Regions from separate parts of the Actinosynnema sp. NPDC023587 genome, predicted to be linked through region 3. Evidence: riboswitches for the same ligand, from Rfam matches in the RefSeq annotation. Region 3 holds a riboswitch; each other region holds the start of a gene.
The links. Region 3 has a riboswitch for glycine ahead of gcvP (aminomethyl-transferring glycine dehydrogenase). Riboswitches for the same ligand answer to the same signal wherever they lie in the genome.
Positions count from the first base shown of each region.

Region 1: linked by a shared signal. The riboswitch ahead of gcvT (glycine cleavage system aminomethyltransferase GcvT) and the one ahead of gcvP (aminomethyl-transferring glycine dehydrogenase) in region 3 are both predicted to bind glycine.
Region 2: linked by a shared signal. The riboswitch ahead of gcvH (glycine cleavage system protein GcvH) and the one ahead of gcvP (aminomethyl-transferring glycine dehydrogenase) in region 3 are both predicted to bind glycine.

Region 1 covers NZ_JBFABG010000004.1:125,716-135,977, reverse strand. Annotated here, with positions in the region: gene AB0G01_RS12905 (GNAT family N-acetyltransferase) at 1-426, opposite strand, end outside; gene AB0G01_RS12900 (acyl-CoA dehydrogenase family protein) at 533-1,678, shown strand; gene AB0G01_RS12895 (CaiB/BaiF CoA-transferase family protein) at 1,678-2,808, shown strand; gene AB0G01_RS12890 (hypothetical protein) at 3,220-3,381, shown strand; gene AB0G01_RS12885 (helix-turn-helix transcriptional regulator) at 3,573-4,061, shown strand; gene AB0G01_RS12880 (hypothetical protein) at 4,184-4,552, shown strand; gene AB0G01_RS12875 (DUF3817 domain-containing protein) at 4,573-4,875, shown strand; glycine riboswitch at 5,032-5,119, shown strand; gene gcvT (glycine cleavage system aminomethyltransferase GcvT) at 5,323-6,423, shown strand; gene glyA (serine hydroxymethyltransferase) at 6,434-7,699, shown strand; gene AB0G01_RS12860 (cyclopropane-fatty-acyl-phospholipid synthase family protein) at 7,880-9,148, shown strand; gene AB0G01_RS12855 (DUF1295 domain-containing protein) at 9,145-9,918, shown strand; gene AB0G01_RS12850 (prolyl oligopeptidase family serine peptidase) at 9,988-10,262, shown strand, end outside.
Region 2 covers NZ_JBFABG010000002.1:146,795-157,056, reverse strand. Annotated here, with positions in the region: gene AB0G01_RS05800 (ABC transporter ATP-binding protein) at 1-1,031, opposite strand, end outside; gene AB0G01_RS05795 (hypothetical protein) at 1,127-2,002, opposite strand; gene AB0G01_RS05790 (ABC transporter ATP-binding protein) at 2,002-3,279, opposite strand; gene AB0G01_RS05785 (hypothetical protein) at 3,326-3,727, opposite strand; gene AB0G01_RS05780 (hypothetical protein) at 3,730-3,912, opposite strand; gene ald (alanine dehydrogenase) at 4,269-5,375, opposite strand; glycine riboswitch at 5,597-5,688, shown strand; gene gcvH (glycine cleavage system protein GcvH) at 5,806-6,186, shown strand; gene AB0G01_RS05765 (L-serine ammonia-lyase) at 6,192-7,556, shown strand; gene AB0G01_RS05760 (glutathione peroxidase) at 7,628-8,113, opposite strand; gene AB0G01_RS05755 (AarF/UbiB family protein) at 8,182-10,125, opposite strand.
Region 3 covers NZ_JBFABG010000012.1:65,862-76,123, reverse strand. Annotated here, with positions in the region: gene gcvP (aminomethyl-transferring glycine dehydrogenase) at 620-3,508, opposite strand; glycine riboswitch at 3,663-3,753, opposite strand; gene AB0G01_RS27090 (MerR family transcriptional regulator) at 3,817-4,383, opposite strand; gene AB0G01_RS27085 (bifunctional nuclease family protein) at 4,987-5,460, opposite strand; gene AB0G01_RS27080 (MerR family transcriptional regulator) at 5,604-6,329, opposite strand; gene garA (glycogen accumulation regulator GarA) at 6,326-6,790, opposite strand; gene gcvH (glycine cleavage system protein GcvH) at 6,904-7,305, opposite strand; gene AB0G01_RS27065 (CDP-alcohol phosphatidyltransferase family protein) at 7,302-7,931, opposite strand; gene AB0G01_RS27060 (hypothetical protein) at 8,111-8,347, opposite strand; gene AB0G01_RS27055 (STAS domain-containing protein) at 8,783-9,214, shown strand; gene AB0G01_RS27050 (ATP-binding protein) at 9,147-9,959, opposite strand; gene AB0G01_RS27045 (ATP-binding protein) at 10,085-10,262, shown strand, end outside.

The sequences.
Region 1 (10,262 bases), on a different contig from region 3:
CATCACCTCGCCGTCCCCGGTGAAGCCCAGCCGTTCATACAGCCGGCGGGCCGGGACGTTGTCGGACAACACGCGCAACTGCACGCGCGGCCACCGGTGCTCGCGCGCCCAGGCCACCACCTCGGCCACCAGGGCCTCCCCGATCCCTCGCCCGCGAAACAGGGGTTTCACCCACATGGAGTACAGATAGAGCACGTCCCCCTGGTCCTCCTGGGGTATCGCGGCCACCAGACCGACCGGTTCCGGGGCCTCCGCGACCACTTTCACGCCCCAGCGCGGGTGCAGGACCTCCCGCCAGCGGGCCTCGTCGTAACCCTGCTCGGCGGACAGCGCCGGACCGAACGCGCCGGGATCGCCGGCCAGGGCCCCGAGCCTCAGCTCGCGCCAGGTCGCCCAGTCCCCCGGGGACAGCCTTCGCAGGTTCATGACCGCAGTGTCGCGCACCGACCTGACAATCGCGCTCACGATCGGCCCGCACTTCCGGGTGTGGCGGTCATGGCGGGCGACGCCCGCCGGTGGGACCGTCGACGACATGCCGACTCGCCGCTCCCCGTGGATGACCGACGACCTGGACCAGCTCCGCCTGCTCGCCCGGACGTTCCTCGCGCGGGAATCGGTCCCGCACCACCGGCGCTGGGCCGCGCAGGGGCACGTGGACCGCGACTTCTGGACCAGGGCGGGCGACGTGGGCCTGCTCTGCCTGTCCGTCCCGGAGGAGTACGGCGGTGGCGGCGGCACGTTCGCGCACGAAGCGGTGCTGCTGGAGGAGCAGGCCCGCGTGGGCGACAGCGCGTGGGGCAACGGCGTCCACAGCGGGATCGTGGCGCACTACGTCCTCGCCCACGGCACCGAGGAGCAGAAGCACCGCTGGCTGCCCAGGCTGGCGAGCGGCGAGTACGTGGGCGCGATCGCCATGTCCGAGCCCGGTGCCGGCTCGGACCTCCAGAACATCGGGACCCGCGCGATCCGGCACGACGACGAGTACGTGATCAGCGGCTCCAAGACGTTCATCACCAACGGCGCGCAGGCCGAGCTGGTGGTCGTGGCGGCCAAGACCGACCCCTCCCAAGGCGCGGCCGGCATCTCCCTGCTGGTGGTGGAGACGCCGTCGGCAGCGGGCTTCCGGCGCGGCCGGGTGCTGGACAAGATCGGCCTCAAGGGCCAGGACACGGCGGAGCTGTTCTTCGACGACGTCCGGGTGCCCGCGACCAACCTGCTCGGGTCCGAGGGGGAGGGGTTCGGTCAGCTCATGCGGCAGCTCCCGCAGGAGCGGCTGATCATCGCGGTGGCCTCCGTCGCGGGCATCGAGGCCGCGGTGGACCTCACCACGGCGTACGTGAAGGACCGCACCGCGTTCGGCCGGGAGCTCGTCAAGTTCCAGAACACCCGGTTCACGCTCGCCGAGTGCGCCACCGAGGCCCGCGTGACCAGGGCATTCGTCGACGAGTGCGTCCAGGCGCACCTCGCGGGCACGCTCGACGTCCCGACCGCGGCGATGGCCAAGTGGTGGTCCACCGAGCGGCTGTGCCGGGTCGTGGACGAGTGCGTCCAGCTCTTCGGCGGCTACGGCTACATGACCGAGTACCCCATCGCGCGCGCGTGGGCGGACGCGCGCGTGCAGAAGATCTACGGGGGGACGAACGAGATCATGAAGGAAATCATCGCGAGGTCGCTCTAGTGGCCGGGCCGCTGGCGGGGCTGCGGGTGGTCGAGCTGGCGGGCCTCGCGCCCGGCCCGTTCGGCTGCATGGTGCTCGCGGACCTGGGCGCGTCGGTGGTGCGGGTGGACCGGGTGGCCGGCGGCGCGGCCGTGCCCGGCGACGTGCTGGGGCGCGGCCGGCGCTCGATCGGCGTGGACCTCCGGCACCCGGCGGGCGCGGAGGTGGTGCACAAACTCGTCGAGCGGGCCGACGTGCTGGTCGAGGGCCACCGGCCGGGCGTGACCGAGCGGCTGGGCCTGGGCCCCGCGCACTGCCTGGCCCGCAACCCGGGGCTGGTCTACGCGCGGATGACCGGCTGGGGCCAGGACGGGCCGCTGGCCGACCGGGCCGGGCACGACCTGAACTACATCGCGCTGGCCGGCGCGCTGGAGCCGATCGGGCGGGCGGGCGCGCCGCCGACGGTGCCGCTCAACGTCGTGGGCGACTTCGGCGGTGGCGGGCTGCTGCTCGCCCTGGGCGTGCTCGCGGCCCTGTACGAGCGCGAGCGGTCCGGGCGGGGGCAGGTGGTCGACGCGGCGATGGTCGACGGCGCGGCGCTGCTGACGACGTTCCTGCACGGCATGAAGGCCGCCGGGGCGTGGTCGGGCGGGCGCGGCACCAACCTGCTCGACGGCGGCGCGCCGTTCTACGACGTATATGCCGCATCGGATGGAAAGTACGTGAGCATCGGGGCCCTTGAGGAGAAGTTCTACGCGGAACTGCTGGTCGTGCTGGGTTTGGCGGACGCCGAGGTGCCGAATCGGCACGATCCCGCGCAGTGGCCCGCGTTGCGGGCGCGGATCGCCGCCGCCGTGGCCACCCGGACGAGGGATGAATGGGCGGAACTGGCGGCCGGCACGGACGCCTGCCTGGTCCCGGTGCTCACCCCGGACGAGGCCCCGACCGCCGCGCACAACGCCGCCCGGGGGACGTTCGTCGAGGTGGGAGGCGTGACGCAGCCCGCGCCCGCGCCCCGGTTCGACCGCACGCCGGCGGGCGCACCGTCCGTACCCCCTGCCCTCGGGCAGCACACGATCGAGGTGTTGGGGGAACTGGGACTGGCCGACGCGGAGATCGCGGAACTGCGCCGCGCGGGTGTCGTGGGGTGACCGGAAGAGAACCGGAAAAAGGCCGCGAACAATCGTCCGGAGTGCCCGGCGGAATGACCACAGCCGAAATCGGCCTCATGACGCACGGTATGGGGGTCAGCGCATACGGGTGACCCGTGCGATCTGCGACGGAGAGCTGGCGATGTGCGAAACCTCGGTGGTCTTCGTGCGGGAGGAGTGGGGCGAGTGGCCCGTACCTAGGTCATCGGCCGGGGCCTGGGTGCCCTTGATCGTCCGTTCGGGTGACCGTCCGGGCCGCTCGGCCGTGGCTGCTGGTGGATCTTTCGCCCGGTTGTGCGATCAGGGCGGGTTCCTCCCGTTATCGTCCGGGTGAATGAGGGACCATGGGGCGTAACGCGGTGGGCACGACGCCTGCCGACCGGGTGCTCGTGAACGGACGGAGAGGGTCTCGTGAACATCAAGAAGGTGGTGACACTGGCGGCCGTCGCGCTGGTGCTGTTCCTCCTGATCACCCAGCCCGACCAGTCGGCGGACGCCGTCAAGACGGCCCTCGGCTGGCTGCGCCAGGGTGCGGAGTCGATCATCACCTTCGTCCGCGGCCTGTTCGCCTAGTCCACCTCGCGGGGCGTGCACGGACCGGTCACCGCTGGTGACGATCGGGACCGGACGTTGCACCGTACGGGTGGAATGAGGGCTATAACGCCCTGGTAACAGGGTTTTTGACAATCCAGGGTCTAGCGGTTGTCGGTACCCGCTAATACGGTGCGCTGCATTGGCTGATCTTCGACCGATGAGGAGGCAGAATGGTCGAGGACTCCGGAGTCGACGAGCTGCTGCGGCAGTGGGCGGCTGAGCGCTCGGACGACGCCGAGATGCAGGAGGTGAACCGGATCAAGGACGCGTGGCTGGCCGAGGCCCCACCGTCCGCGCCGGGAATCCCCGTGCAGCGGGCGAACGGCGGGTCGCGCGGACTGGTTCGGGTCGAATCCGCTGACCCGGCCTACGTGGCGGCGATGCGGAAGAGGGCACCCGAGGTGCCCGAGGTCCTGCTCGCGGCGGCGGCCAGCTACTGGCAGCTCGTGGGCGAGCTGGCGGAGGCGGAGCGGTGGTGGGACGCGGGCATCAGCCCGTTGGACCAGCGCGCGCTCGACTACCGGGCGGCCGGGCTCACGCCCGCCGACCTGGGACGGCGTCTCGGCCCGATGACGGTGCTCCAGCACCTGCGTCGGGGCAGTGCGGCGGCCTGGTGCGTGGCCAGGTTGCAGCGGCAGCGCCGGGACGGCGTTGCGTGAACCCCGCGCCGCGTTGTGAGGGCGCGGCGTCAAGTCGGTCACCCGCACCAACCGGGAGGGCGGGCTCCTGTGCGAGGAGCCCCTTCCGTCGGGGAGCGGACTCCGCGAAGTAGTGTGGGAGGGTGCCCGGCACCCTCCTGACACCCCGGCGACTCGCCATCGCGGCGGTCTGCCTGGTGTCGCTGATCGTGTGCTGCGGCCTCGCCTACTGGCAGTGGGAGAGGTTCTCCCAGGCCGGTGGCACCTTCCAGAACCTCGGGTACGTCTTCCAGTGGCCGCTGTTCGGCCTGTTCCCCCTCTTCATGGTGTGGCGGATGCGCAAGCTCGCCGCCCAGCGCCGGGCCGAGGACGCCGGGGAGCCGGTGGTCGGGGCCCGGCAGCCGGTCGTTACCGTGGAACCCGTCAAAACACCCGCGCCGGACGACGAGGACGACGAGCTGGCGGTCTACAACCGCTACCTCCGGGAGCTCAACGCGCGGGACCAGCGGTGAGCGAAGGCGGTTGGCAGGCGATGAGCGGTGCGTTGAGCCGGTTCCGGTTCATGGCTTACGTGGTCGGTGTCGGCCTGCTCCTGCTGGTGGTCGCGATGTTCGTCAAGTACCTCGGCGACAACACCGGGATGATGGCGGTCGTCGGCCCCGTCCACGGCTTCCTGTACGCCGTCTACCTGGTCTTCACGGTGGACCTGGCGCTGAAGGCGCGGTGGTCGCTCAAGGGCTCCGCGCTGGTGCTGCTCGCGGGCACCATCCCGTTCGTGTCGTTCTACGCCGAGCGCAAGGTGGTCGAGAGCGTCAAGGCGGAACGTGCCCTGTGACCGCTCGCGCCACCCCCGCGCCGGCCACGGGTACGTGGTCCGCGCCCGGTGCCGCCGAGCGGGCGCGGGCCGTGGCCGGGTGCTGTGACCTGGTCCTGGTTGACCGTGCCCACCAGGCACAACTAGCGTCTGGCGGTACCAACTGAACACGGCCGTCGATGTCGAGCGGGAGAGTCCCCGCGAGGGGCGCCGAAGGAGCAACTCCTCCCCGGAATCTCTCAGGCACAGCTACCGCCCGACGCAGGCAACTCTGGAAAGCAGGCGCTCCGCGCCTCGCCCACGGTGCAAGCCGCGCTCCGCGCGCGGTGAAGCTCTCAGGCTCATGACAGAGGGGGAGGCTCACTCGACGAGGAGTCTCCGATGGACCGTGTCATCCTTCGCCGACGGCGACCGCCGACCGACCAGGTCGGTGTGATCGCCGTGCCCGCCACCAGGGAGGACCACCCCGTGGAAACCCGCCGGACGCCGCTGCACGCCGAGCACGAGGCGCTGGGAGCCCAGTTCACCGACTTCGCGGGCTGGCGGATGCCGCTGCGCTACGACAGCGAGCTCGCCGAGCACCACGCCGTGCGCACGTCGGCGGGTCTGTTCGACCTGACGCACATGGGCGAGATCGTGCTGTCCGGCCCCGAGGCCGGCCGCGCCCTGGACCACGCGCTGGTCGGGAACGCGTCCGCGATCTCCGTCGGCCGCGCCCGCTACACCATGATCACCCAGCCGGACGGCGGCGTGCTCGACGACCTGATCGTCTACCGGACCGGCGAGCAGGAGTACCTGGTCGTCGCGAACGCCTCGAACGCCGCCGTGGTGTTCCAGGCGCTCGTGGAGCGCGCCGACGGCTTCGACACCTCCGTGGTGGACAAGTCGGTCGACTACGCCCTCCTGGCGATCCAGGGCCCGGCGTCCACCGCGATCCTGGCCGCTCTCACCACCACCGACCTGGCGGGCGTGAAGTACTACGCGTCCTACCCGACCGAGGTGGCCGGGCGGCCCGCGCTGCTCGCCCGCACCGGCTACACCGGCGAGGACGGCTTCGAGCTGTTCGTGGACCCGTCCGACGCCCCGGCCGTGTGGCAGGCGCTGCTGGTGGCGGGCCGCGAGCACGACCTCAAGCCCGCCGGCCTCGGCTGCCGCGACACGCTGCGCCTGGAGGCCGGGATGCCGCTGTACGGCAACGAGCTCAGCGCCGAGCGCACCCCGTACCACGCCAACCTGGGCCGCGTGGTCAAGCTGGACAAGCCCGGGGACTTCGTCGGCCGCGACGCGCTGGCCGCCGTCGCCGACAAGGGCGTGGAGGCGAAGCTGGTGGGCCTCAAGACCGCGTCCCGCCGCGCGCCCCGGCACGGGTACCCGGTGCTGGACGCGTCCGGCGCGGTGGTCGGCGAGGTCACCAGCGGCGCGCTGTCGCCGACCCTGGGCTACTCCGTGGCGATGGCGTACGTGACGCCGGAGCACGCCGAGCCCGGCACCGAGCTGGCCGTCGACATCCGGGGCAAGCAGGAGCCCGTGCAGGTCGTCGCGCTGCCGTTCTACAAGCGAAACTCGTAAGGGAGACACCATGTCCGAGCACTTCAACACCTCCCTCGCGGAGTTCGACCCGGAGGTCGCCGAGGCCGTCGCCGCCGAGCTCGGCCGGCAGCAGAACACCCTGGAGATGATCGCCTCGGAGAACTTCACCCCGGTGTCGGTGCTCCAGGCGCAGGGTTCGGTGCTGACCAACAAGTACGCCGAGGGCTACCCCGGCCGGCGGTACTACGGCGGCTGCGAGAACGTCGACGTGATCGAGCGGCTGGCCATCTCCCGGGTGAAGGAGCTGTTCGGCGCGGGCTTCGCGAACGTCCAGCCGCACTCGGGCGCGCAGGCCAACGCGTGCGCGATGGTCGCCCTGCTCCAGCCCGGCGACACGATCCTGGGCCTGGACCTGGCGCACGGCGGCCACCTGACCCACGGCATGCGGATCAACTTCTCCGGCAAGCTCTACAACGTGGTGCCCTACCACGTGGCGGAGAGCGACGGCCGGGTCGACATGGCCGAGGTCGAGCGGCTGGCCACCGAGCACCGGCCGAAGCTGATCGTGGCCGGCTGGTCGGCCTACCCGCGTCAGCTCGACTTCGCGGAGTTCCGCCGGATCGCCGACTCGGTGGACGCCTACCTGATGGTCGACATGGCGCACTTCGCCGGCCTGGTGGCGGCCGGGCTGCACCCGAACCCGGTGCCGCACGCGCACGTCACCACCACGACCACGCACAAGACGCTGGGCGGCCCGCGCGGCGGCGTGATCCTGACCAACGAGGCGGACCTCGCCAAGAAGATCAACTCGGCGGTGTTCCCCGGCCAGCAGGGCGGTCCGCTGGAGCACGTGATCGCGGGCAAGGCGGTGGCGTTCAAGCACGCCGCGTCGCCCGAGTTCGCCGACCGCCAGCGCCGCACCGTCGAGGGCGCGCGCATCCTGGCCGACCGGCTCTCCCGGCCCGACGCGGCGGCGGTCGGCGTGAAGGTGCTGACCGGCGGCACGGACGTGCACCTGGTGCTGGTCGACCTGGTGGCGTCCGAACTGGACGGCAAGCAGGCCGAGGACCGGTTGCACGAGGTGGGCATCACGGTCAACCGCAACGCGGTGCCGAACGACCCGCGCCCGCCGATGGTCACCTCGGGGCTGCGGATCGGCACGCCGGCCCTGGCCACCCGGGGCTTCGGCGCGGCGGACTTCGCGGAGGTCGCGGACGTCATCGCGGCGGCGCTCCAGGCGTCGCCGGACCTGGTCGAGCTGCGGTCCCGGGTCGAGGTGCTGGCCGCGAAGCACCCGCTCTACCCGACCCTGTAGGGGTTCTTCCGATCCGACGGGAATCCCCCGGCCCGCGCGGGCCGGGGGATTCCGCGTTTTCCAGGGCAGGGGCCTCCTCCCCGGACAGCGCCCACCCGGCGGTCGCGACCTGTCCGGCGCGGGTCGAACCGGGACGAGGTGGCGCGCGAACGTCCGGCTACCAGAGGTCAGGAGGAGCTCGTGGTCGTCGCAACCGCCGGAGTGGCCGGGCGGCTCGCCGCCGTCGTCGAACGTCTGCTGGGGGCCCGACTGCCCCTCGGGCTGCGCGCGTGGGACGGCAGCACGGCCGGTCCGCAGGACGGTCCGGTGGTCGTGATCAGGTCCCGCCGCGCCCTGCGCCGGCTCCTGTGGAACCCCGACGAGCTGGGTCTTTCCCGCGCGTACGTGGCGGGGGAGCTGGACGTGGACGGCGACCTGGCCGACGGCCTGGCCCGGTTCTGGGCGCTGGCCCGGCAGGGGAGGCCGACCAGGCCGAAGGCGCTGGACGTGATCGGCGCGCTGCGCGCGGCGGCCGGTCTGGGCGTGCTCGGACCGCGTCCCGCGCCGCCCGGCGAGGAGGCCCGGCTGTCCGGCCGGCGGCACACCCGGCACCGGGACCGGGACGCCATCTCCCACCACTACGACCTGGGCAACGAGTTCTACGAGCTGGTGCTGGACCCGAGCATGGCGTACTCGTGCGGGTACTTCACCTCCCCCGGGGCGACCGTCGCCGAGGCGCAGCACGCCAAGCTGGACCTGGTGTGCCGCAAGCTCGACCTCCGACCCGGGATGCGCCTGCTCGACGTCGGCTGCGGCTGGGGCTCGATGATCCTCCACGCGGCCGAGCACTTCGGCGTGCGGGCCACCGGGGTCACCATCTCGGCGCGGCAGCAGGCGCACGTCGAGGCCCGGATCGCGCGGGAGGGCCTGTCCGACCTGGTCACCGTGCGGCTCCAGGACTACCGGGAGATCGCCGACGAGCCGTTCGACGCGATCTCCACCATCGAGATGGGCGAGCACGTCGGCGAGGAGAACTACCCGCGGTACGCGGCGGTGCTGCACCGGATGCTCAAGCCGCGCGGCCGGCTGCTGCTGCAACAGATGTCCCGGGGTGCCAACGCGCCCGGCGGCGGCGCGTTCATCGAGTCCTACGTGGCACCGGACATGCACATGCGACCGGTCAGCCGGACCGTGGCGCACCTGGAAGGGGCGGGTTTCGAGATCCGGGACGTGCACGCGCTGCGCGAGCACTACGTCCGGACGGTGCGCGCGTGGGCCGGGACGCTGGAGGCGCGCTGGGCCGAGGCGGTCGCCCTGGTCGGCGAGGGCCAGGCGCGGGTCTGGCGGCTCTACCTGGCCGGCGGCGCGCTGACGTTCGAGGAGGGCCGGATGGGTGTGGACCAGGTGCTGGCGGTGCGGCCCGGCCCGCGCGGGGACAGCGGGATGCCGGGGGTCCGGGAGTGGGCGTGAGCTTCGGCTGGAACGTGCTGTGGTCGGCGGTCGCCGTCCTGGTCCTGGTGACGGCGTTGTTCGGCCGCGCCGTCGCGCGCCGGCGGTTCGACCTGGTCGACTCGTTCTGGGGTCCGGGTTTCGCGGTGATCGGCGCGCTGACCTACGTCCTGGCCGAGCACTCGGCGCGCTCGCTGGTCGTCGCGGTGCTGACGGTGGTGTGGGGTCTGCGGTTGGGATGGCACATCCACTCCCGCAACCGGCACAAGCCCGAGGACCAGCGGTACGTCGACGTGTACCGGCGGGCGACGGGCAACCCGTTGGCCAAGATGTACCGGGTCTACCTGCTCCAAGCCGCGATCATGCTCGTGGTGTCGCTGCCGGTGCAGTTCGCGGCGCACACCTCGGCGGCCCTCGGCGTCCTGGACTACCTGGGCGTGGCGCTGTGGCTGGTCGGGTTCGCGTTCGAGTCGATCGGCGACCACCAGCTCAAGCGGTTCAAGGCCGACCCGGCCAACGAGGGCCGGGTGATGGACCGCGGGCTGTGGCGCTACACCCGGCACCCGAACTACTTCGGCGACGCGTGCGTGTGGTGGGGCCTGTTCCTGCTCGCGTGCGCCACGCCGTGGGGCGCGGTGTTCGCGGTCGGCCCGCTGCTGATGACGTTCCTGCTGGCCAAGGGCAGCGGGAAACCGCTGCTGGAGAAGGACATCGTGCGACGGCGGCCGGGGTACGCCGACTACGTGCGGCGGACCAGCGGGTTCTTCCCGCTGCCGCCCAAGGGGGAGTGACCCGGCGGGTGTCCCGGTCGCTGCCGGTGGCGGCCGGGTCACCCGGCGGTGAGGCCATAGGGTGTCACCGTGGGCAACGAGATCTCCTTCCCGCGCCAGCAAGCGCGCAGCCAGCGGTTCACCCTCGGTGCGCCGCGCAACTTCACCGTCGCACCCGACGGCGGCCGGGTCTACTTCCTGCGGACCGCCTCGGCCACGAGCCGGGCGAACTGCCTGTGGGTGTACGACACCGCGACCGGGGCCGAGAGCCTCCTGGTGGACGCGGCCACCCTGCTCAGCGATCCCGAGGACCTCTCACCGGAGGAACGGGCGCGCCGTGAGCGCAGCCGCGAGCAGGCCGCCGG
Region 2 (10,262 bases), on a different contig from region 3:
GTCACCTGGTCCAGCTCCACCGCGACCGGCCCGGCCGGCACGTCCCCCCGGCCGTCCTCGACGTCCGGCTGCGAGTCGACGAGCTCGTACACCCGCTCCACGCCCGCGCGGGCGAGCTGCGCGGTCACCAGCAGGCTGGACAGCAGCCGGGTCGGGCCGACCAGGTTGGCCACGTAGGTCGCGAACGCCAGGAACGTGCCCAGCGTCACCTCGCCGCGCAGCGCCAGCCAGCCGCCCAGCGCCAGCACCGCGACCTGCCCCACGTACGGCAGCGCGGTCAGCGTCGCGGTCGGCCGGGCGGTCAGCCGGGCGGCCCGCATCCGCTCCGCGAACAGCACCTTCGCCCGCGACTCCAGCCGGGCGACCTCGCGCGCCTCCTGCCCGAAGCCCTTGACCACGCGGACGCCGGTCACCGTCTCCTCGACGTGCTGCGCCACGTCCGCCGCCCGCTGCTGCGCCGACCACGTCGCCGGGAACAGCGTCAGGCGGGTGCGCGCGGCGACCAGCGCCACGGCCGGCACCACGACCAGCGCGACCACCGTCAGCAGCGGCGACAGCCAGAACATCGCCACCAGGGCGGCCAGCGCGAACACCACCGTGCCGAACGCCAGCGGGGTCATCGACAGCAGGCTGTTGACGAGCTGGAGGTCGGTGATCGAGCGGGACACCACCTGGCCGGTGCGCAGCGCGTCCTGCCGGGGCCCGTCCAGCCGCTGCACCGCGCGGAACACCGCCTGGCGCAGGTCGTGCTGCACGTCGACGGCCAGCCGCCCGCCCAGGAACCGGCGGACGAACGCCGTCCCGAAGGTGAGCAGCTCCAGGCCGACCAGCACGGCGGCCAGCCACGCGAGCCGGTCCGTGCGGCCGGCCGTGGAGTCGTCCACGGCGACCTTGATCAGCAGCGGCGACACCGCCTGGAGACCCACGCCCACGACGGCGGCCAGCACCGACCACACCACCAGCGGGCGGTGCTCCCAGCACGCGGTGGCGAGTCGGCGGATCCAGCCTCGGGTGTGCGTCACGGAATCCACAGTAGGTCGGGGTACCGACAGGGTCGGACCCCGAGAACTGAGAGAACCGCCTCCCGATCTCAGGAGACGGCTCTCAGCCCAGCAGCTTCACTTGATCAGGTGATGTCCTTGCGCTGGGTGACGGCCCAGCCGCCGAGGAAGACCAGCGCCGTCCACAGCAGGAAGATCAACCCGCTCAGCCACCACTCGAACGCGCCCAGCGCGCCCGAGACCGCGCGCAGCACCGCTTCCAGGTCGTCCGGCACCACGCCGGCCGTGGACAGGAACAGCGACGACGCCACCGAGCCGGTCAGACCGTTCACCGAGCCGTTGGGCAGGAAGCCGATCAGCTCCGGGATGCCCTGGGTGCCGATCACGAGCTGGATGCCGTTCTCCAGGATCAGCATGTACAGCACCAGCACCACGGTGGTGCCGATCGGGCTGCCCGTCAGCGCGCCGACGCCGACGCCGAACATCGTCATCAGCACCGACGCCAGCACGCCCACGCCCGCCATGGCCAGCCAGCCGGCCGCGTCCGGCAGCGCGGACGCGTCCGAGGTGAAGGCGATGCCGATGGACACCGACGCCACGATCGCCAGGCCGTAGATCGCGCCCCAGGCCACGTACACGATGAGCTTGGCGCTCAGCGCCGACACGCGGTTCGGCGCGGTCAGGAACGTCGTGGTGATGGTCTTGCGGCTGATCTCGTTGGAGATCGCCAGGCCGCCGAAGATCATCGGGAAGATGGTCGCGATGTTGATGCTGCGGGCCATCCCGAACAGCGACACCTTCCACTGCGCGGGGTCGATGCCCAGCAGGTCGGTCAACTGCTCGGCGTCGCTGCTGCCGATCGTGTCCATGATGCTCTTGCCGAGGTACCCGGTGCCCAGCGCCCAGCCCAGGGCGATCAGCACGGTCGGGATCATCAGGCCCCACCACAGACCGGTGGTGGTCGTCTTGCGGAACTCCGCCTTGATCAGGTTGCCCAGCATCACGCACCGCCCCCGAGACCGCTCTGACCCTGGCCGGGCTGGTAGCCCGACGGCGGGTCCTGGTGACCCGGTGCCGGCTGCGGCCCGGGTTGTGGCGGGTAGCCGGGCGGCGGTTCCTGCTGTGCCGGCTGCGCCTGGTAGCCCGCCGGCGGTTCCTGGTGGCCGGGCTGCGGCTGGTAACCAGGGACCTGCGGGCCGGGCTGAGGCGGGTAGCCGGGCGCGGCGGCCTGGTAGCCGGGCTGCTGCGGCTGCTGGTACTGCTGCTGCTGGTACGGCTGCTGGAACTGCTGCTGCTGGTAGCCCGGCGGCGGCGCGTAGTAGCCGCTGCCCTGCGGGGGCTGCTGCTGCGCGTACTGGTTCGGGCCCGCTGCGGCGTACTGGCCGCTGGTGAGCTGGAAGAACAGCCGTTCGAGGTCGGCCTTCTCCTCCTGGATGCCGTAGATCGACACGCCCGCCTTCAGCGCGGTGTCGGCGACCTGCCGGGCCTCCACGCCCGCGACCGCGATCCGGCCGTCCGGTAGCTGCTCGATCGCCGTGATGCCGTCCTCGTGCAGCGCCGCGACCAGCGCGGCGGCGTCGGACGGCTGCACCAGCACGCGGGACCGCTGCTGCTCGCGCAGGTTGTCCAGCGGCCCGAAGTACATGGTCTGGCCGCGCGAGATGATCACCACCTGGTCCACCGTCTGCTCGACCTCGGCCAGCAGGTGGCTGGAGATCAGCACCGTCCGCCCGCTGCGCGCGTAGGACTGGAGGAACGTCCGCAGCCAGGCGATGCCCTCCGGGTCCAGGCCGTTGGCCGGTTCGTCCAGCACCAGCACCTGCGGGTCGCCGAGCAGCGCGGTGGCCAGTGCCAGCCGCTGCTTCATGCCCAGCGAGAACCCGCCCGCGTTGCGGTCGCCCGCCGCGCCCAGCCCGACCAGTTGCAGCACCTGGTCGGCGCGCGAGTCCGGCACGCCGATCGCCGCCGCGTACACCCGCAGGTGGTTGCGCGCCGAGCGCTTGGGGTGGAAGCCCTGCGCCTCCAGCACCGCGCCGACCACCCGACCCGGGTTGCCGAGCTGGTGGAACGGCCGGCCGTTGATCAGGCCGACGCCCGCGGTGGGCGTCACCAGGCCGAGCAACATGCGCAACGTCGTCGTCTTGCCCGCCCCGTTGGGACCGAGGAAGCCGGTCACGGAACCCGGTTCCACCGTGAAGCTGAGATTCTGCACCGCTGCGACCGGACCGAACTGCTTGGTCAAGTTCTGCACCACGATGCGGCCACTGCCGTCGTGCACGCGTCCCTCCCGAAGGCTCTTCGGGCGTCATCCTGCCCTAGGGAGGTCAGTCCGGAAGGGCGTGTCGCGGTTTCGACACCACAGCGGGTATCTCGGCGGTGGCGTCGGCGGGTGCGCCGGCCGACGCCTCGGCGTCCCGCAGCCGACCGAACGGCCCGCGCAGCGGACGCCGCCGCTCGCGGTGCGGGAGGCCCTCGCCGATGAGGTGCTGGTGCGCCATGGTCCACACCTGGCACGGCCACTTCTTGTGCCGCAGCACGCCGGGGCAGGCGCGGCACCGACCGTCGGATTCGGGCTGGTGCACGGTGAGCAGCAGCCGCCAGGTGTCCGCCAGGCGGTTGATCTCGGCGCGCGCGAGCGGCACCAGCGCCTCGGCCGCGCCCCGCTCGGCGACCTCTTCGAGCTGGGAGAGCCGGCGCAGCACGGCGGCGCGGAGGGTGTCGTCCACCGTCACATCCTGTCCGCGGCCTGGTCGAGCAGGCGGTGCAGCCTGCGGGTTTGCGTGACAGACATCACAGCCGACTCGCCGGGTGGCGAGACCAGCAGCACCCGGTCGTCCTCGACCAGCACGGTCATCGACCGGTCCCGTCCGAACGGGTCGTGGCAGTCGATCCAGCCCTGTGGTTCGGCCATGTGCGCTCCGATCGGAGTTCGGTGGCGGCGCGGTGGGCTCACCGCGGAGGCGGGCCCGCCGCCGCACGGCGCGGGCACCCCGTCCTGTCCATCGGCCGACCGGGCGTCGTGACTTACCCGTTACGCGGGTAATTCACTCGTTTGCTTGAGGGCGGGCACGGGCTGTGCTCCGGTGGGTGAAGATCTGCGCGCAGATGGGCGGGGCGGCTGGGCACGGCCGCCCGTTCCCCGCTAGCATTGGAGGCGCGGCCCGCTCCCAGTGACCCCCAGGCTGGTTGAGCGGGCCGCCTTTTCATGCCCGGACGTGCGAGAAAGGGCGTCCACCGGGATGGTGGACGCCCCTCCTTCGCGGGTGCTCAGACTTCGAGCGGGGTGTGGGTGAGGCCGTGCGCCTCGGCGACCGGCTGGTTGGTCAGCAGGCCGTCGTGCACGTTCAGGCCCAGCGCCAGCGCCTTGTCCGCGCGCAGCGCCGCCTGCCAGCCCTTGTCGGCCAACGCGACCGCGTAAGGCAGCGTCACGTTGGTCAGCGCGTACGTGGACGTGCGCGGCACAGCGCCGGGCATGTTCGCGACGCAGTAGAACACCGAGTCGTGCACCTGGTAGGTCGGGTCGGCGTGCGTGGTGGGCCGCGAGTCGGCGAAGCAGCCGCCCTGGTCGATGGCGATGTCCACCAGCACCGAACCGGGCTTCATTTGCGCCACCAACTCGTTGGAGACCAGCTTCGGGGCCTTCGCGCCCGGCACCAGCACCGCGCCGATGACCAGGTCGGCCTCGCGCACGGCCTGCTCGACCGAGTAGCGGTTGGACGTCACGGTGCGCAGCCGGCCCTGGTACAGGGCGTCGATGTGGCGCAGCCGGTCGACGTTGGTGTCCAGGATCTCGACGTCCGCGCCCAGTCCCACGGCGATGGCGGCGGCGTTCAGGCCCGCCACGCCACCGCCGATCACGACGACCCGCGCCGGGTGCACGCCGGGCACGCCACCGGGCAGCACGCCCCGGCCGCCGGACGGCTTCATCAGCGAGAACGCGCCGACCTGCGGTGCCAGCCGACCCGCGACCTCGGACATCGGGGCGAGCAGCGGCAGCGCGCCGTTCGCGGTCTGCACCGTCTCGTACGCGATCGCGGTGGTGCCGGAGTCGATCAGCGCTTGGGTCAGCGGCTGGTCGGCCGCCAGGTGCAGGTAGGTGAACAGGGTCTGGCCCTTGCGCAACAGCGGGTACTCCCGCGCGATCGGCTCCTTGACCTTGAGCACCAGGTCGCCCTCGGCCCACACGTCCTCGGCCGTGGCCAGGACCTTCGCGCCGGCGGCCAGGTACTCGTCGTCGGTGATGGCCGACCCGAGGCCCGCCCCCGTCTCGACGAACACGTCGTGGCCGCGCAGCGTCAGTTCGTGGGCTCCGGCCGGGGTCAGCGCGACGCGGTATTCGTGGTTCTTGATCTCGCGGGGTACTGAGATCCGCACGGAGGGCTCCTTCGGGCCGTTGTTAGTGCCAAAGGTCCGGTACCGCCATCCGGCTGTCATCGTGCCACTGGCACGAACGCGCACCCGCCGCGTTGTGCCGGCCGGACAACGGCGAACGGCCGCCGAACTCTCTGGACGCACGTTGACACCCGTGTCACCCACGACTTAGCGTGCTCGCGTTCGACCAACTGAACATCGGCCGCGGTGTCGCAGGTGACACCGGAACCCGGGCGGGAGAGCCTCCAGCGAGCCTGGAGCGCCGAAGGAGCAAGCACCCCGCACACTCTCAGGCAACGAGAACCGCTCGGGTGAGGCGACTCTGGAAAGCGTGCTCACGCGCGCACCCACGGTGCAAGCCGCAGCGCTGCGGCGAAGCTCTCAGGTCCCAGGACAGAGAGGGGGCCTGGCCCGCGCGCACCGAGGAGTTGACGTGACCTTTCCGGAAAACCTGCTGTACACGCCCGAGCACGAGTGGGTCGACTGGGCTCCGGGTACCCAGGAGCCCGTGGCGATCGGCATCACCTCCTACGCGGCCGAGTCCCTGGGCGACATCGTGTTCGTCCAGTTGCCGACCGTGGGCGAGCGCGTGAAGTCCGGCGACGTGTGCGGCGAGCTGGAGTCCACCAAGTCGGTGAGCGACCTGTACGCGCCGGTCAGCGGCCAGGTCGTGGAGGTCAACACGGCGGCGGCGGACGACCCGTCGCTGATCAACAACGACCCGTACGGCGAGGGGTGGCTGTTCAAGGTCTCGGTCGAGGACGCCACGGGCCTCCTCACCGCCGCGAAGTACGCGGAACTCACCGGGGACTGAGCGCCGTGGCGATCAGCGTCTTCGACCTGTTCTCCGTCGGCATCGGCCCGTCGAGCTCGCACACCGTCGGTCCGATGCGCGCCGCGACGATGTTCGCGGCGCGGCTCGGGCACCGCGCGACGTCGGTGGACCGCGTGCACGTCCAGCTCTTCGGCTCGCTGGGGGCGACCGGGCACGGGCACGGCAGCCCCAAGGCCGTGCTGCTGGGTTTGGAGGGGCACAAGCCGGAGGACGTCGACCCGGCCGCCGCCGACGTCCGGGTGGGGGAGATCCGCGCCACCGGGAGGCTGCTGCTGGGTGGGGTGCGCGAGATCCCGTTCACCGAGGACACCGACCTGGTGATGCACCGCCGCAAGTCCCTCCCGTTGCACCCCAACGGGATGAGCTTCACCGCCTACACCGGCGGGGAGGTGCTGGACGAGGCGGTGTACTACTCGGTCGGCGGCGGTTTCGTGGTGGACGAGACGGCCAGCGGGACCGACCGGATCAAGGCCGACGAGACGCCGATCGAGCACCCGTTCCTCAGCGGTGACGAACTGCTGGCGCGGGCCCGGGAGACCGGGCTGCCGATCAGCGGGCTCATGCTGGCCAACGAGCGGTCCTGGCGGTCCGAGGACGACGTGCGGCAGGGCCTGCTGCACATCTGGACCGTGATGCAGGAGTGCGTCGAGCGCGGCTGCGGCCAGACCGGCATCCTGCCGGGGGGGCTGAAGGTGCGGCGGCGCGCCGCCGAGATGCGCGAGCGGCTCGCGGCCGAGCACTTCGCCACGGACCCGCTGCGGGTGATGGACTGGGTCACCCTGTTCGCCCTGGCGGTGAACGAGGAGAACGCCGCCGGCGGCCGGGTGGTGACCGCGCCGACGAACGGCGCGGCCGGCATCGTGCCGGCGGTGCTGCACTACTACACGCGGTTCGTGCCGGGCGCGTCGGACGACGGCGTGGTCCGGTTCCTGCTGACGGCGGGCGCGATCGGCGTGCTGTTCAAGGAGAACGCGTCGATCTCGGGTGCCGAGGTCGGGTGCCAGGGCGAGGTCGGGTCGGCGTGCTCGATGGCGGCGGGCGGGCTGGCCGAGGTGCTCGGCGGGACCCCGGAGCAGGTGGAGAACGCCGCCGAGATCGCCATGGAGCACAACCTCGGGTTGACCTGCGACCCCATCGGCGGCCTGGTGCAGATCCCGTGCATCGAGCGCAACGCGCTGGCGTCGATCAAGGCGATCACCGCGGCGCGGATGGCGCTGCGGGGCGACGGGTCGCACTTCGTGTCGCTGGACAAGGTCATCAAGACCATGCGGGAGACCGGCAAGGACATGAAGGTGAAGTACAAGGAGACCGCGCGCGGCGGACTCGCGGTGAACGTCATCGAGTGCTGACGTCCCGCGCCGCACCGGCGGCCCGGCCCGCGCGGGTGCGTGGGCCGGGCCGGGCCGGGCCGCCGAGGGGTCTACGGCAGGGCGGCCTCGATCGCCTTCACGACCGACTCGTCCTCCGGTTCGGTGCGCGGCCGGAAGCGGGCCAGGACTTCGCCGTCCGGGGCGACCAGGAACTTCTCGAAGTTCCACTGCACGTCGCCGGCCTCGCCGTCGGCGTCCGGGCGCGCGGTCAGCGCGGCGTACACCGGGTGCCGGCCGTCGCCGTTCACGTCGACCTTCTCGAACAGCGGGAACGTCACGCCGTAGGTGGTCGAGCAGAAGGTGGCGATCTCCTCGGTCGAACCGGGTTCCTGGCCGCCGAACTGGTTGCACGGGAAGCCGACCACCGAGAAACCCCGCTCGCCGTACCGGGCCTGGAGCCGCTCCAGCCCCGCGTACTGCGGCGTCAGGCCGCACTTCGAGGCCACGTTCACGACCAGCAAAGCCTTGCCGCGCAACGAACCCAGGCTGCTCGACGTGCCGTCCAGGGTGTGCACGGCGATGTCGTGGATGCTCATGCCGCCAGCCTACGGTGCGCCCGCCGCGCGGCACGGCGGGATCGACACCACCTGGCCGGGTCCGGCTCTCAGGCCCGGTGGCCGCTCGGCTGGGTGGCGTCGCGGGGTCGGAAGACGGTGACGACCACGCGCAGCCCCAGCAGGACGCTGATCACCAGCAGGTTGTAGCCGAACACCTGGAACAGCGAGATGTCCGGGCCGACCAGCGGGCCGCCGTCCGCGCCCAGCAGCAGCACCGCCATCACCCCCGCGGTCGCGCCCAGCACGGTCAGCATGACCTGGTGCAGCAGGGTGACGACGAAGTGCCGGTCCCGCTCGTCGGCGAACAGCCGCAGGTTCATGCCCAGCCTGCCCTGCTCCAACGCGCTGGAGATGCGCTCCAGCCGGCGCGGCAGGCGCTTGACCATCGGCAGCATCGAGTACAGCTCCTCGGTCACCGTGCGCCGCAACGACTCCGGCGTCAGGCGCTCGCTGAACTGCTGCTCGGCGAACGCCCGCGATTCCGCGATGATGTCGAAGCCGGGCGACAGCGCGTCGAGCGTCCCCTCCACGGTGGCCAGCGCGCGGAACACCGCGGCGATCTCCGGCGGGATGCTCAGCCCGTAGCGGTAGACGAGGGCGAACAGGTCGCCGAACATCGCCGCGTCCGGGCGCATCCCGGCGTTCAGGTGCCGGGCCATGAACTGGCCGAGCGCGCGTTCCAACTGCTGCTCGTCGATCTCGTCGGGCCGGGTGACCAGTTCCAGCAGCGCGTCGCGCAGGCTCGCCGGGTCGCCGCGGTCGACGGCCAGCAGCAGCTTGCCCAGCGCGGAGCGGAGTTGGGCGTCGATCCGGCCCACCGAGCCGAAGTCGAGCATCCCCAGCCGGCCGTCGCCGAGCAGCATGATGTTGCCGGGGTGCGGGTCCGCGTGGAAGACGCCGTTGAGCAGCACCTGGCGCAGCAGCACGTCCAGCAGGGACCGGGCCAGCGCGCTCCGGTCGGCGGACTCCAGCGGCGCGGACCGGATCGGCCTGCCGTCGAGGCGCTCCATCACCAGGACCCGGGACGTGCAGTGGTCCTCGTACACCTGCGGCAGCACCACGTCCGCGTCGGCGGACGCGGCGCGGACGGCCGCGAGGTTGCGCGCCTCCACCCGGAAGTCGAGCTCTTCGCGCAGGGCCCCGGAGAAACCGGTCGCCAGGTCCTTGATGCCGATCGCCCTGCCCCAGCGGGTCCGCTCGTGCAGCGTCGAGGCCAGCCGGCCCACGATGTCCAGGTCGCCCTCGGCGACCCGCCGCACGCCGGGCCGCTGCACCTTCACGACGACCTCTTCGCCGGACTTCAGCCGCGCGCGGTGCACCTGCGCCACGGACGCCGCCGCGATCGGCGTCTCGTCGAACTCGGCGAACACCTCCTCGGGCGGACCGAGCTCGGCGACCAGCACCGCCCGCACGGACGCCCACGGCGCGGCGGGAACGTTGTCCTGCAACAGGGTCAGCTCGTCGATCACCTCCGCGGGCAGCAGGTCCGGCCTGGTGGACAGCACCTGGCCGAGCTTGACGAACGTGACGCCGCCCTCCTCCAGCGCCTGGCGCAGCGACCGGGCCACCCGGGTGTCGGTGCGCTCGCGCCCGCGCAGGTACGGGCCGAGGCCGTGGCGGAACGCGATGGCGCTGATCCGGGAGTACCGCCGGCCCCGGGCGATCCTGTTGCGCAGCAACCGCCACCACTCGGTGACCGGCGGGATCGTCCCGGTCGGCACGATGATCTCGGCCAGCGTGAGCAGCGAGATGACGACCAGCAGCGCGATGCCGATCTGGACGGTGCTGAGCGCGGTCGTCGTCTCCGGCTCGGGCATCCCGTTGAGCAGCCCCGCCGTGAGCGAGAGGCCCAGCAGGCACGCCAGCGCGGTGCGCACCAGCCCGACGCGCAGGCCGAGGATGCGGCGCGCGGCCAGCGAGATGCCCATGATCAGCGCCAGGAACGTCACCGGCACGCTGACCCAGTCCACCAGGAAATTGACGATGTCCACGTTTCCCCCCACCGTTGGGCCGGAGGATAGATCCACCTTCCTGAGAACGCCGACCCGGTGCGCGGACCTCGGACTCGACCCCGCTCACCCGGGTCCCCGTCCGGGGGCCACGACGTCGGCGGTGTCGTGGACCCCCG
Region 3 (10,262 bases):
GGCGCGGCGACCGGCACCCGCCCGGCCCGGCTCCGCCCGATGCCCTGTCAGCGATGTCCGCTGATGCCGCTGAGCTGCGCGGACTCCCTGTCGTGACATAGTCCTCGTCACCGCGACAGGGAGCCGCCCCTCGGGAGACCGATCCGGGCGGCTTCGTCGTTCCCGCCTCCGGCCCACCACTCGCCGGACCGCGGAAACCGTCGGGCCGCACGGTCTCCGAATCATTTCCCGATGCGCTTCGCGCACCGGCACACGCATTTTCCGACTATTCCCGGCGGGTTTGTCCGACCTGCCCGCACCACGTCCTGGAGCGCCTCCGGATTGGACTTCCGGAGGCGCGCAGGGCACCCGACCGCCGACCACGGCGGTCACCCCCGCGCGTCGGCCCGGTGGCCGACCGGAGCCCATACCCCCGGTTCGCCTGGTTCGACCCCAGGGCGCGCGACCGGGCACGGCGCACGCCGTGCCTTCGACCCACGTCACGACGGTCGTGAGGCGGTCTGCAACACCGTCGCTTCCGGGTTCGACTCCCGGGTGGGTCTCGACCAGGCCGTTCGCGGCGCGACACGGCGCACGCCGGCAGGCGGGGTGCCTGCCGGCGTGCGCCGGAGAACGCGGGTCAGCCGCCGTAGGCGGACACCGGGGGGCAGGAGCAGACCAGGTTGCGGTCGCCCTTCGCGCCGTCGACGCGGCGGACCGGGGGCCAGATCTTCGGGGCCGCCGTGCCCGCCGGGAAGACCGCTTCCGCCCGGCTGTACGGGTGGTCCCACTCGCCGGTCACCGACGCCGCCGTGTGCGGCGCGTTGCGCAGCGGGTTGTCGTCGGCCGGCCACTCGCCCGCGCCCACCCGGTCGATCTCGCCCCTGATCGCGATCATCGCGTCGATGAACCGGTCGATCTCGGCCAGGTCCTCGGACTCGGTCGGCTCCACCATCAGCGTGCCCGCCACCGGGAAGGACATGGTCGGCGCGTGCAGCCCGTAGTCGGCCAGCCGCTTCGCCACGTCGTCCACCGTCACGCCGGTCGCCTTGGTGATCGGCCGCAGGTCCAGGATGCACTCGTGGGCCACGAAGCCGCCCTCGCCGGTGTAGAGCACCGGGAAGTGCTCGTCCAGCCGCCGGGCCACGTAGTTGGCCGCCGCGACCGCCGTCAGCGTCGCCCGGCGCAGGCCGTCGCCGCCCATCATCCGCACGTACGCCCACGAGATCGGCAGGATCGACGCCGAACCCCACGGCGCGGCGCTGATCGGGCCGACGCCGGTCGCCGGGCCGGCGGCCGGCTGGAGCGGGTGGTTGGGCAGGAACGGCGCGAGGTGCGACCGCACGCCGATCGGGCCGACGCCGGGACCGCCGCCGCCGTGCGGGATGCAGAACGTCTTGTGCAGGTTCAGGTGCGACACGTCCGAGCCGAACTTGCCGTACTGGGCCAGGCCGATCAGCGCGTTCAGGTTCGCGCCGTCCACGTACACCTGCCCGCCCGCCTCGTGCACCAGGCCGCACACCTCGCGCACGGTGTCCTCGTACACGCCGTGCGTCGACGGGTAGGTGATCATGATCGCGGCCAGGTCGTCGCGGTGCGCCTCGACGGTCTCGCGCAGGTGGCCCACGTCGACGTTGCCCTTGTCGTCGCACTTCACCACGACCACCCGCATGCCCGCCATCACGGCGGACGCGGCGTTGGTGCCGTGCGCGGAGGACGGGATCAGGCACACGTCGCGGTGCGCGTCGCCGTGGGACCGGTGGTAGGCGCGGATCGCCAGCAGGCCCGCGAACTCGCCCTGGCTGCCCGCGTTGGGTTGCAGGGACACCGCGTCGTAGCCGGTCACCTCGGCCAGCCACGACTCCAGGTCCCCGACCAGCGACAGCAGGCCCTCGGCGTCGGCGGCCGGGGCGAACGGGTGCAGCTCGGCGAACTCGGGCCAGGTGACGGCCTCCATCTCGGCCGTGGCGTTGAGCTTCATGGTGCACGAGCCGAGCGGGATCATGCTCCGGTCGAGCGCGACGTCCTTGTCCGACAGCGCCCGCAGGTAGCGCAGCAGCGCGGTTTCCGAGCGGTGCGCGTGGAACACCGGGTGGGTCAGGTAGTCGGAGGTGCGGCGCAGGGCGGCGGGGATGCCGTCGGCGGTGTCGGCGTCCAGGCCGTCCACGTCGGACACCGTCACGCCGAACGCCCGCCACACGGCGGTGAGGTCGTCACGGGTCGTCGTCTCGTCGCACGCGATCGACACCGTGTCGGCGTCCACCTGCCACAGGTTGACGCCCAGCTCGCGGGCGGCGGCGACGATCGCGGCGGCGCGGCCCTCGACGCGGCCCCGCACGGTGTCGAAGAACTCGCCGTGCACGACCTCGACCCCGCCCTCGCACAGCCCGGCGGCCAGCACGGTCGCCATCCGGTGGGCGCGGGTCGCGATCGCCCGCAGGCCCTCCGGCCCGTGGTAGACGGCGTACATGGACGCGATCACGGCGAGCAGCACCTGGGCGGTGCAGATGTTGCTGGTGGCCTTCTCGCGGCGGATGTGCTGCTCGCGGGTCTGGAGCGCCAGGCGGTAGGCGCGGTTGCCGTCGGCGTCCACCGACACGCCGACCAGCCGGCCGGGGAGCTGCCGCGCCAGTCCTTCGCGGACCGCCATGTACCCGGCGTGCGGGCCGCCGAAGCCCATCGGCACGCCGAACCGCTGGGTGGTGCCCACGACGACGTCCGCGCCGATCTCGCCGGGCGGGCGCAGCAGGGTCAGCGCCAGCAGGTCGGCCGCCACCACGGCCTGCGCGCCGGCCGCGTGGATCTCCGCGATCAGCGACTCCTGGTCGCGCACGACGCCGGACGCGCCGGGGTAGGACAGCAGCACGCCGAAGTAGTCGCCGCCCAGGCCGAGGCCCTCCAGGCCCTGCGACAGGTCGGCGGTGACGATCTCGATGCCCAGTGGCTCGGCGCGGGTCCGGATCACGGCCAGCGTCTGCGGCAGGGTGTCCTCGTCGACCACGAACTTGGCCGACGTGCTCCGGCCCGCGCGGCGGACCAGCGTCATCGCCTCGGCGGCGGCGGTGGACTCGTCCAGCATCGACGAGTTGGCCAGGTTCAGGCCGGTCAGGTCGGCCACGACGGTCTGGAAGTTCAGCAGCGCCTCCAGCCGGCCCTGCGAGATCTCCGGCTGGTACGGCGTGTAGGCGGTGTACCAGGCCGGGCTCTCCAGCACGTTGCGGCGGATCACCGGCGGGGTGGTGGTGCCGTAGTAGCCCAGGCCGATCATCTGCTTGTGCGGCTTGTTGCGGGCGGCCAGCGCGCGCAGCTCGGCCAGCGCCTCGGTCTCGGTGGCGGGCGCGGGCAGGTCCAGCACCAGGTCGCGCTCGCGGATCGACTCGGGCACCGCGCGCTGCGCCAGCTCTTCAAGGGAGCCGACGCCGATCACGTCGAGGATGCGGGCCAGCTCCGCCGGCCGGGGGCCGACGTGGCGGTCGGCGAAGGGGGTGCCGTGCTCAAGAGCGGCGAGGGGGATGCGGTCCTGCGTCATAGCTGCGCCTCCGGGGCTGCGGGCACACTTCTGCCGTTGCCCTCCCCCTCTGTCTTCCGCCCGTTCGGGCACCTGAGAGCTTCACCGCGGCCGTCGGCGGGCCGGGCTTGCACCGTCGGTGGGGTCGGTGGACCGACCCGCTTTCCAGAGGCGTCTCACCCGCGCGGTCCTTGCGCCTGAGAGGTTCCGGGGAGGATTTGCTCCTTCGGCGCCGAGACGTGCTCGGACTCTCCCGCGCGGGCTCAATCGACTACCCGCGAATGGTACCCGGACCAGCGCCGGAGCCCGTCACGGACGCGACGTGGATCTCAGCCGGTCGCCCGGGTGCGCCGGCGGCGGGACAGCTCGTCGTTCGGCGTCTCGTCCACCTCCACCCCGTCCGCGCGCTCGGCCGGGAAGTCGTGGATCGTGCCGCTGATCTCCCGCATCGCACCGCTGACCGCGATCCCGAACACGCCCTGACCGCCCTGGAGCAGGTCCACGACCTCCTCCGGCGAGGTGCACTCGTAGACCGTCGTGCCGTCGCTGAACAGCGTGATCCGGGCCAGGTCCTGCACGCCGCGACGGCGCAGGTGGTCCACCGCGACCCGGATGTTCTGCAACGAGACCCCGGTGTCCAGCAGTCGTTTGACCACCTTGAGCACCAGGATGTCCTTGAACGAGTACAGCCGCTGGCTGCCGGAGCCGTGGGCACTCCTTATGGTCGGGTTGACCAGTCCGGTGCGGGCCCAGTAGTCGAGCTGGCGGTAGGTGATGCCCGCGATCTGGCACGCCGCCGGGCCGCGGTAGCCCACGAGTTCGTCCGGCAGCGAGGAGTCCGGGAACAGCTCACCCTGTTCGCCGCACCCGGCCCGGATGGGCGCTTCCTCGACCACGCCTGCCTCCCCTCGATCCGGCCCGAAGGCCGGCAACCACCCCGTGGACCGCCGCGCCGAACCACACCGCGGCAATCCACCTGAGTTCGACGGTAAGACCGGCTAGGGGGCAGGTCAACGCGACGCGCTGAGCGTGTCTCAGCTAAACCTCAGGTTGAGGTTGAGAGAGACGCCCGTCGTAAGCCATTCGGGTGACGTTTAGTGATCGTTTAGCGGATCACCGCTGACGTTCGGTAACCCGGAGGTGTGACACCGGAGGGTGGCACGCGGAGTTGATCCACAACGCACCGCACACACCACGGGGCCGACCCCCGCTCGCGGCCGGCCGCCGGCTCCTCGTGGCGCGCACTCCGCGCACGAATCGACGCTCCGCCCACGCACCGCCCGCCACCGAGCACCCCGAGGGCACGTCCGGAGAGCCCCCAGCCCGTCCGAACCGGGCCCACGGCCACCGGAAGACCGGGCGCGGCCGGCTCGTCCTGCGGGCGCGCGACGAGACCCGGAACGCGAAAAGGCCCGGAGCGAGCGCCCGGGCCGCCCGTCCGACCCCGTGGCCGGACGCCTCTGCCTATCCCGCACACCGCCGGTGAGCGGTGGGGAACGTCAGGTGTCCGCGCCGCGGAAGTCCTCCGGCGACACCGAGTCGAGGAACTCGCGGAACTTCTCGACCTCGTCCTCCTGCTCGTCCGGGATGATCAGGCCGGCCTCGGCCAGCACCGACTCCTCGGCGTGGATCGGCACGCCGATCCGCAGCGCCAGCGCCACCGAGTCGCTCGGCCGCGCGGAGACCCGGACGTCGCCGTCGAACACCAGCTCGGCGAAGTACGTGCCCTCCTGGAGATCGGTGATCCGGACCTGTTCGAGCTGCCGGCCCAGCGCTCCGATGACATCCTTGAGCAGGTCGTGGGTCAGTGGCCGCGCGGGACGCACGCCCTGTTGTTCCAGGGCGATGGCGGTGGCTTCGACCGAGCCGATCCAGATCGGCAGGTAGCGCTCACCCTCGGTTTCGCGCAGCAGCAGGATCGGCTGGTTGGCGGGCAGTTCCACCCGCACGCCGACGACGCGCATCTCGCTCATCGGGTATCGCCTCCCTCAGCGCGCTGAAATTCTGGCGTCCCCGCTATGCCACGAGGATCCCCCACGTACGCATTCGACGCTACCCGCCAAGCGGGCCCCGTGCGCAACCACCGGGTATCCGCGATCACTATTCGGACACGGGTTCACCGAGGGGAAACACGGGTACCGGCGACATCGCGCAACCCGGCCTTCACCAGGAGTGTGTGCAGCGTTACGGAAAGCGCCGCCAGTTCGCGGAGGACTTCGTCGGCGCGCCCGCGCGCCCGGGGGTCCCGCTGCCGGTAGAGGGGTGTCACGACCTGCTCGACCAGGCCGACTTCGCGGTCCGCCGCCGCGCGGAACGACCGCAGGTGCCGGGGGTCCAGGCCGAAGCCGGCCATCGCGCGCACGGTGGTCGCGATCTGCACGGCTTCCTGGTCGTAGGACCCGCCCGCGCCGGCCCTGATCAGGCCGTGCTGCTCCAGGTCCGCCAGCAGCGCCCCGTCCAGCCCGGAGCGGGCCAGCAGGTCCTCCCGCGTCACCCGGTGCGGGGACCCGCCGGTGAACTGCTCGGCGGTGGGCGTGCCGTCCACCGCGCGCAGCACCCGACCCGGCGCGGGCGCGCTCGCGTCGGCCGCGTCCAGGTGCTCCTTGATGACCTTCAACGGCAGGTAGCGGTCGCGCTGGGCCGCCAGCACGTACCTCAACCGCTCGACATCGGTGGAGGTGAACTGGCGGTACCCCGAGGCGGTGCGTGCCGGGCGGACCAAACCCTCCGACTCCAGGAAACGGATCTTGGAGATCGTGACGTCGGGGAATTCCGATCGCAACTGCGCGAGCACCGCGCCGATGCTCAACCCCCCGCGCTGTGGCCGCCCGGCCGCCGTCACTGCGCCCCCTGACCCCCGGTGCCCGGACCGGTCAGGAACACGAGGCGGAACTTGCCGATCTGCACCTCGTCGCCGTTGGCGAGGACCGCCTGGTCGACGGGCTCGCGGTTGACGTAGGTGCCGTTGAGGCTGCCCACGTCGATCACCACGAACTCGCCGCCCTCGCGGCGGAACTCGGCGTGCCGGCGGGACACCGTCACGTCGTCGAGGAAGATGTCGCTGTCGGGGTGCCGGCCCGCGCTGGTGGTGTCCCGGTCCAGCAGGAACCTCGAACCCGCGTTCGGACCGCGCTTGACCACCAGCAGGGCGGACCCCGCGGGCAGCGCGTCGACACCGGCGACAGCCGGCTCCTGCGCGGGTGCCTCGGCACCCTCTACTTCGGCGAGGAAGTCGGCCCGGAAAACGGAGGTCCGCTCCGGCCCCTGCTCCGGCGGAACGCCTGGCCCGTCGTTCGTGCTCACCTGAGCTCTCCTCCTGCTGCTGGAAGCGTCGAGACCGCTAGAACCTATCGTGCCCGAACCCTGGTCCGAGGAGCGGCTCCCCCAGCGACCGAAGATCCGGCGGAAGATCGACCTCACCCCTGTGCCGCCAGCTCCTGGTACGCGGCGGCGTCGAGCAGGTCGTCGACCGAGGCCGGGTCGTCCAGCCGCAGCTCCACCATCCACCCCTCGCCGTAGGGATCGGAGTTGACCAGGTCGGGCTGCTGGTCCAGCGAGTCGTTGCGGGCCACGACCTCGCCCACGAGGGGCGCGTAGATGTCGGACACGCTCTTGGTGGACTCCACCTCACCGAGCGTCTGACCCGCGGCCACCTGCTCCCCGAGTTCCGGGAGCTGGACGAACACGACGTCGCCGAGCTGCTCTTGGGCGTAGTCGGTGATACCGATGCGCACGGTGTCCTCACCGGTGCGCAACACCCACTCGTGCTCCTCGGTGTACTTGAGCTCCTCGGGAATCACCGCGGTGTGCTCCTTCATGACGGTGGATCTTCGCTGCCGGATCTTCCCACGACCCGTCGGACGGGTACGACCCCCGGCGGTCGACGGAGGGCGAGCGAGAACTGGTACACGTACAACGCCCCGGACCACAAGTAGAGCGCACCGCCCCAGACCATGAACGCGTAGGCCACCGGCCGGACGACCTCGGCGGCGGTCGACGTGCCCTGGGCGAGCAGCAGCATCGGGAACGCGTAGAGCAGGTTGAAGGTCGCGCCCTTGCCGAGGTAGCTGACCTCGAACGGGCCGTAGCCCCGGTGCCGCAGCACCGGCAGGCACGCGCCCACCACGAGCTCGCGGCCGACCAGGACCGCCGCCACCCACCACGGCACGATGTCGCGGACCACGAACGCGACCAGCGTGGCCAGGATGTAGAGCCGGTCGGCGGCCGGGTCGAGCAGCGCGCCGAGCCTGCTCATCTGGTCCAGCCAGCGCGCGACCTTGCCGTCCAGCCAGTCCGACAGGCCGGCCAGCACCAGCACGACCACCGCCCAGCCGTCAGCCCGCGGACCGAGCAGCAGGTACAGGAACAGCAGCACGCCGAGCAGCCGGAGCACGCTGAGCGCGTTCGGGATGGTCAGCCACCGGTCTGCGGGGTCTCGCGGCACACCGCGCACTGTAGAGCCGGCGGTGGGGACCGGGCACGGCACGGGTGCACTCCCGGGTGGCGGACGACCCGGGTCGGTGGTGGTGCGCGGGGTGCGGTGGCCGGACCCGGACTCGGGGGAACCCGGCGTGCCGTCAGCACGGGGAGTCCGGGGGTGCGGCGGGGCGGCCCGCGAGCCGGTCAGCGGGACCGGGTGCGGCTCCAGCCCCGGCGCTGCAACTGCTCGCCGCTGAGCGCCTGCGGTCGGCCCCGGTCGTCCACGCCGACCCAGCGGGCCCGGAAACCTTCGAGCACGTAGGCGTGGCCCTTGCTCCAGACCACGCTGCACGGGGCGGTGGGCAGCGATCCCGCGCCGGAGGCGGCGCGCGCCGCCCGGCGCTTCGCGGGTTCGGACTCGGTTTCCGTGCTGGTGCTCATCGTCGATCCCTCCGTACGGGTGTCGCCCGCGACGGTCGCGGCGTTATCCCCTGTCCAGGATTGTGCGGGAACTGTGGCGTCCGCCACCCCGGATCAGGGGTCGGTCTCGCTGATCGGGCGGTTCGGTCGCCGAGTTGCGCAACTCCCTTCCCCCCAGGTGTAACCCGCGGGGCCGGTTTCGAACCGTTCACCGTGCGTCATGCGCCGTCGAACGACGTCCCGACTACACTGGAACTGATCAAGACGCCATCTGCCCGCTTGTGGTGCCCGGAACGGCTCCGTACGGTGGTTGGCGCAGCGGTTGAGCCAACAGCCGCGCCGGGGAAGCTCCGGTTTACGGGCCACAAGTGTCGCCACGCTGCATCTACGTGCTCGGCACCTGCCGCACGCCTGGGCTTCCCTCCCCAGCAGTTGGTTGGATGAAGAGGAGTCCTCGTGACGGTGCAGGATCCGAACGTCGTGTCGACGAGCGGAGCCGGGTCCACCGCGGACAGCACGCGTGCCGCTCGGGTGGTCCGCTCGGTGGACCACCCGACCGACGGTGTCACGGTCGTGTCGGTCGGTGGCGAGATCGACATGTTGACCGCGCCGGAGTTGCGCGCGGACGTGCTCGGTCGGTTGGACGGCGGGAGCACGCTGGTGCTCGACATGTCGGGGGTGAGCTTCCTCGGCTCGGCCGGGCTAGCCGTGCTGGTGGAGGCGTCGCAGCACGCTCAGCGACGGGGTACGGCCTTCCGGGTGGTCGCGGTGGAGCGGGCGGTGATCCGCCCGCTGGCCGCGACCGGGCTCGGTGAGGTGTTCAGCGTGCACGGCTCGGTGGACGAGGCGCTGGCGGCGGTTCGGGCTGGTGACCCGTCGGCGGGCTAGCGTGCGCGACCAGGTCGACGACCTGGTCCACGCCGGCCGCGACGAGCGCGGTGTGCGCGGGTCCGTCCTCGGGCGCGCGCACCACCAGCCGGTTGCCGGCGGCGGCTGCCGCCTCGGCGATCCCGCGCAGGCTGCGCACCACCCCCTCGACGCGGTTCCCGAGCCCGCGCAGGTCGACCACGACGGGCACGGAACCGCCGCGCGCGGCGGTGAGAATTCGCCGTCGCACGGCGGGTCCGTCTTGCGCGGGCACGTCGCCGAGCACGACGACCTCCACCCAGCCGGCGCGCTCGACCACCACGATCTGCTCCGCCGGCGAGGTCTGGTACGTACCCCGGGTGGTGTGCCTGGCGGCCAGCACGAGCGACACGCGCGTGCCGTCGGCCCCCCGCTCCACCAGCACCTCGTCGGTGTTCTCGCGCATGAGCAGCAGGCCGCGGCCCCGGTCGGACAGCGCGGCCGGCGGCACCCGCCAGACGCCGTCGTCGGCCACCACCACCCGCACCCGGCCGTCCGGCCGGGCGTCGGCGGTGACCCGGACCCGACCCGGCTCGCCGGGCGGGTAGGCGTGCTCCACGGCGTTGCTCATCGCCTCGTTGACCGCGATGACCAGGTCGTACCGGTCGTCGTCGGGCACGGCGAGGTCGAGCAGCCACGCATCGAGCCGGACACGGACCTCCGCGAGCCGCGTGGCGACGGCGGGGAACTCCACCCCCCAGTGGCGGTCCGCGAGTCTTTCGCTCAAAAGGCCTCCCAGTGACGCAACAGCAAGTCTTCCCAGTCCGGGCGGGCGTTACACGTGTGAAGGCCGATTCAATCGGGTACCGATAGCTTCAGCACCATCGAAACAGAACGGACGATGAGGTGAGCGTGTCGCACACGGAGCCGCAGGGCGGCGAGTCGGATGACCCCTTGGCCGGGGTGGAGTTGCGGATGGCCGCCGACCCCACGCAGCTGTCGATCGTCCGTGCGGTGGCGGCCGACATCGCCATGCGCCAGGACTTCGACCTGGATTCGATCGAGGACCTGAAGCTGGCGGTGGACGAGG